2 regions of the Enterococcus sp. XAF26B05_ASV22 genome follow, and region 1 is predicted to be linked to the other one. Evidence: a T-box and tRNA genes for the amino acid it is inferred to sense, from the RefSeq annotation. Region 1 holds a T-box; the other holds one or more tRNA genes.
What was found. A T-box is a leader RNA that pairs with one kind of tRNA and senses whether it is charged. The one in region 1 lies ahead of pheS (phenylalanine--tRNA ligase subunit alpha), so its partner is inferred to be a tRNA-Phe.
Positions count from the first base shown of each region.

Region 2: it has a tRNA-Phe gene. The T-box ahead of pheS (phenylalanine--tRNA ligase subunit alpha) is inferred to sense a tRNA for this amino acid. The anticodon was not compared.

Region 1 is NZ_CM161538.1:1,831,592-1,834,028, forward strand. It holds gene pheS (phenylalanine--tRNA ligase subunit alpha) at 1-923, opposite strand, end outside; T-box leader at 1,036-1,245, opposite strand; gene AC1PU0_RS09115 (winged helix-turn-helix transcriptional regulator) at 1,288-1,632, opposite strand; gene addA (helicase-exonuclease AddAB subunit AddA) at 1,696-2,437, opposite strand, start outside.
Region 2 is NZ_CM161538.1:2,921,049-2,923,485, forward strand. It holds gene licT (BglG family transcription antiterminator LicT) at 1-645, opposite strand, end outside; tRNA gene AC1PU0_RS14425 (tRNA-Glu) at 898-969, opposite strand; tRNA gene AC1PU0_RS14430 (tRNA-Ile) at 981-1,054, opposite strand; tRNA gene AC1PU0_RS14435 (tRNA-Gly) at 1,067-1,137, opposite strand; tRNA gene AC1PU0_RS14440 (tRNA-Phe) at 1,155-1,227, opposite strand; tRNA gene AC1PU0_RS14445 (tRNA-Asp) at 1,241-1,314, opposite strand; tRNA gene AC1PU0_RS14450 (tRNA-Met) at 1,369-1,442, opposite strand; tRNA gene AC1PU0_RS14455 (tRNA-Ser) at 1,527-1,616, opposite strand; tRNA gene AC1PU0_RS14460 (tRNA-Glu) at 1,635-1,706, opposite strand; tRNA gene AC1PU0_RS14465 (tRNA-Ser) at 1,716-1,803, opposite strand; tRNA gene AC1PU0_RS14470 (tRNA-Ile) at 1,823-1,896, opposite strand; tRNA gene AC1PU0_RS14475 (tRNA-Gly) at 1,901-1,971, opposite strand; tRNA gene AC1PU0_RS14480 (tRNA-Asp) at 1,984-2,057, opposite strand; tRNA gene AC1PU0_RS14485 (tRNA-Met) at 2,112-2,185, opposite strand; tRNA gene AC1PU0_RS14490 (tRNA-Ser) at 2,270-2,359, opposite strand; tRNA gene AC1PU0_RS14495 (tRNA-Ile) at 2,397-2,437, opposite strand, start outside.

The DNA of each region.
Region 1 (2,437 bases):
TATTCATTTGGATCGATTCCTGACATTGATAAGACATCTGGATGAACCATCCCTGCACCTAAAATTTCGATCCAACCTGTTTGTTTGCAGACATTACAGCCAGCACCACCGCACTTAAAGCAACTAACATCAACTTCCACTGAAGGTTCAGTAAATGGGAAATAACTTGGACGTAGACGGATTTTACGATCTTCCCCAAACATTTTTTTCATAACAACTTCCAGTGTTCCTTTGAGGTCGCCCATTGTAATATTTTTATCGATAACTAAGCCTTCGATTTGATGGAATTGGTGACTGTGTGTCGCATCATCAGTGTCTCTGCGGAATACTTTCCCTGGAGAAATCATACGCAATGCGCCTTTTGAAAAATCATGTTTTTCCATAGTTCTAGCTTGTACAGGTGATGTATGTGTACGAATCAAAATTTCGTCAGAAATATAAAATGTATCTTGCATGTCACGAGCTGGGTGATCTTTAGGTAAGTTCATACGCTCAAAATTGTAATGATCTGACTCAACTTCATATCCTTCTACAACTTGATACCCCATGCCAACGAAAATATCTTCGATTTCTTCCATTACTTGAGATAGCACATGACGAGTACCATGAGCCATTTGTTTACCAGGTAACGTTACATCGATTTTTTCTTGGTCTAAAGCTTCATTTAATGCCTCAGTCTCTAAAATTTCTTTCCGTGTTTCTAAAGCTTCAGTCAATAGATCACGAATTTCATTCGCAAAACTTCCAACTACTGGACGTTCTTCCGCTGATAGATCTTTCATCCCTCTCAACACTTCGGTGATGGGGCCTTTTTTTCCTAATGTTTCTACTCTGATTTGGTTTAGCGCTTTAAGATCAGTAACATGTTGGATATTATGCAATGTTTCATCTCGTAAAGCTTCTAATTGAGCTTTTAATGTCATGTCTCTATTCCTTTCTATTGTTTGATAATTGAACTGAGTTCCAGGCTGTAGACATTATGTACACATGCCTCTAAAGCATGAATCAAATAAAAAACGATAGCCCGCTCCTCTTAAAAGGAACGAGCTATCGTGATACCATCCTACTTCATGACAAAAAATCATGCACTCAATTCTTATAACGGCTTTCACCGGTCTGTTCTCTTTGGAACAAACAAACTCCGGAAGTGAACTTCATTTTCCGATTACGCAACCTGTTTCCAGTCTATGACAGGTTTTCCCTTTCCGTATCTACAAAACTACTCTTTTCCATCACTGTTTTTTTGTTATTCAATTGATTACAGTTTACAAGAAATTAAGTCTAAGGTCAACAGCATTCTTCTGAAGTAACCCATTTTTCTGCCCAACTCTGAATTTGTTCCATTGCTTGTTGTAAGTCCTTGCCTTTATTCGTGAGAAAATACTCTAGACGGCTACTCTCATCACAGCGAACTGCTTTTGAGATAATTCCTTCGCCTTCCAATTCTTTTAAGCGCTCCACCAAAACCCGATCGCTTAGTTCAGGGATTTTTTGTCTTAACTCACCAAATCGTTGAGGACCGTTCTCCAACAAGACATCAATGATCAAACCGTTCCATTTTTTCCCTAAAATCGCAAATGCTTTCTCGAATTTAGGACATAATGAAAACTCGGTTGTTTTTACTTGCTCCATCTTCCTCACCTCGTGAACTGAGTATAGCATACAACTTACAATTTGTAAGTAGATTTGCTTTCATTAATTCATTTTTTCAACAATCTCTTCTTTGTCCATATCAATAATAATTCTGGCAGACAATAATACGAGCAACACCTGCTTGACATCCTTATTAGTTGCTTGAGCTAATGCTTTTCTATATAAATTCAATTGGCCTCTATATCGCAAGATAATTTTTTTGATTTCTGCACTATTGTCAATGTCTTGAACAAAATCAGTTTTATAATCATAAAGAATACAGTTGTCCTCTTGTTCAAGATAGCCATCGATCATTCCATGAATCAATAAATCATCTTGGGTCTCCTTCGGATAATCTTTGATGAGTTCTTCCGCTTTCAACAACATTGAAAATGGTTGTTCACGAACAACTTTGTCCGGATTTTCTAATAATTGTTGACCTAAACTCGTTTGGTAGAATGAAAGAATTTCATCACTACTGATTTGTTTTGCCACATTATCTTGAATGATATTCGTTTCAACTAATTCATTGATCAATTGAACAATACTGTCTTTCGTCGGTTCTTCATTTAAATCCAAAAGCTGCAATAAATAGTGTGTTGCAGTACCAATTTCTGCTGCAGATGGTTTTCTAATCGTTTCAATAAATCTAGGTTTACCTAACTCGCCTTCACTCATTCGATGAACAATCATAGGTGTTGGCTGCATTGTATTTTTTTCGTCTACTTCAATTTTAGCGATTTCTTTATTATCTGGGTCCTCGAATACTCGTTTAATTTCAGATACTGATTGGTAATTCGTCGTT
Region 2 (2,437 bases), 1.1 Mb from region 1:
TAAACGATAAGCAAAAAATTTTAAATGAGTACTAAAACGATAAAAATAAACGGAATCTTCATTGAAAGTAATTTTAAAATGATATTTAACGATATTCGTGATCTCCTGCATAATTTTTGTTAATTCGTAAACATTGCCAACTTCTTCATCCATTTCAGCATTAACAAGATGTAGCGCAATGAATCCAGCTTCATCTTCCGGTAGCTGCACATCGAATTTTTCTTTAACCATTTCAACAGCTTTATTTCCAATAAAATATTCATCTGAAAAGAAACGCTTGATGTCCCATAATAAAAAATTTTTCACTTCAATTCCTAGTCGCATCCGTTCCAAGGCTGTATGAAGATGATCTGTTAAAGAAATAAAAATCGTGTCATTTAACTTCGGACCAAGTTTTGTTTTTGCATATTTAATAATGTCATCAGATAGCTGCATCACTTCCAATGGCAACTCTCCCAGTAACTCTTGAAATTTTAATGCTGTATCCTGATTTGCTAAACGAAACACTTGATCTACCTGTTCTTCTGCAATAAAGTCTCCTATTTTTCTTTTAAATGCAATACCACGTCCCATCACAATTTGTTCTTGTTCATTCACATCCAACGTAATCACAACATTATTATTCAAAATTTTTTGAATAATCATTTTTTCGCTCCTTTCATAACGCCAACTCCTTTGATTGTATAAAAAGAAAAACCCAACCTTTCTAAATAAGAAGAGACTCTTCTTATTTAGAAAAATTAGGTTTAGCTTGTATTTAAACAATCACTATCCAGATATTCACTTGTTGTGTACAAACATAGAATACCTTATAGTAATAACAATGTCAACGTTTTCATAAAAATATTTTATAAATAAAAAAAACATTATGCACATAGCAAAATGCTTCAATAGACATGACCCGTACGGGAATCGAACCCGTGATACCGCCGTGAAAGGGCGGTGTCTTAACCGCTTGACCAACGGGCCTTTTAAAATTATGGGCCTAAATGGACTCGAACCATCGACCTCACGCTTATCAGGCGTGCGCTCTAACCAGCTGAGCTATAGGCCCTTAAAGAAAAAAAGCGGGTGACGAGAATCGAACTCGCGACAACAGCTTGGAAGGCTGTGGTTTTACCACTAAACTACACCCGCATGTTTCTTCTTTCAAATGGCGCAAGACAGAATCGAACTGCCGACACACGGAGCTTCAATCCGTTGCTCTACCAACTGAGCTACTGCGCCAAAAATTATAAAACGGTCTGGACGGGACTCGAACCCGCGACCTCCTGCGTGACAGGCAGGCATTCTAACCAGCTGAACTACCAAACCAATGTAACTGTATTGCATCACTTTATGTTACTATGCTTTTATATTTAAAAGCAATTGCGGGGGCAGGATTTGAACCTACGACCTTCGGGTTATGAGCCCGACGAGCTACCTGACTGCTCCACCCCGCGATAATTATAGTCCCTATTGACTATAGAAAGGTGTTAACATGTACTAATTCATCATCAACGCTAAAGCATTGTGATTCTTAGCAAAGGAGGATAAGGGATTCGAACCCTTGCACGGTTTTACCCGCCTGACGGTTTTCAAGACCGTTCCCTTCAGCCGGACTTGGGTAATCCTCCGAAATAAATATTAAAAAATGACCCGTACGGGAATCGAACCCGTGATACCGCCGTGAAAGGGCGGTGTCTTAACCGCTTGACCAACGGGCCGCTATGAAACGGAGAAGGAGGGATTTGAACCCTCGCGCCGGTTTCCCGACCTACACCCTTAGCAGGGGCGCCTCTTCAGCCACTTGAGTACTTCCCCAAGAAAATAATTTAAAAAATGGGCCTAAATGGACTCGAACCATCGACCTCACGCTTATCAGGCGTGCGCTCTAACCAGCTGAGCTATAGGCCCATAAAGCGGGTGACGAGAATCGAACTCGCGACAACAGCTTGGAAGGCTGTGGTTTTACCACTAAACTACACCCGCAATACTTTAAAACGGTCTGGACGGGACTCGAACCCGCGACCTCCTGCGTGACAGGCAGGCATTCTAACCAGCTGAACTACCAAACCAATGTAACTGTATTGCATCACTTTATGTTACTATGCTTTTATATTTAAAAGCAATTGCGGGGGCAGGATTTGAACCTACGACCTTCGGGTTATGAGCCCGACGAGCTACCTGACTGCTCCACCCCGCGATAATTATAGTCCCTATTGACTATAGAAAGGTGTTAACATGTACTAATTCATCATCAACGCTAAAGCATTGTGATTCTTAGCAAAGGAGGATAAGGGATTCGAACCCTTGCACGGTTTTACCCGCCTGACGGTTTTCAAGACCGTTCCCTTCAGCCGGACTTGGGTAATCCTCCGAAATAAAAAATACTACTATTCAAATCGTCACTACAATGGACCTTGTAGGACTCGAACCTACGACCGGACGGTTATGA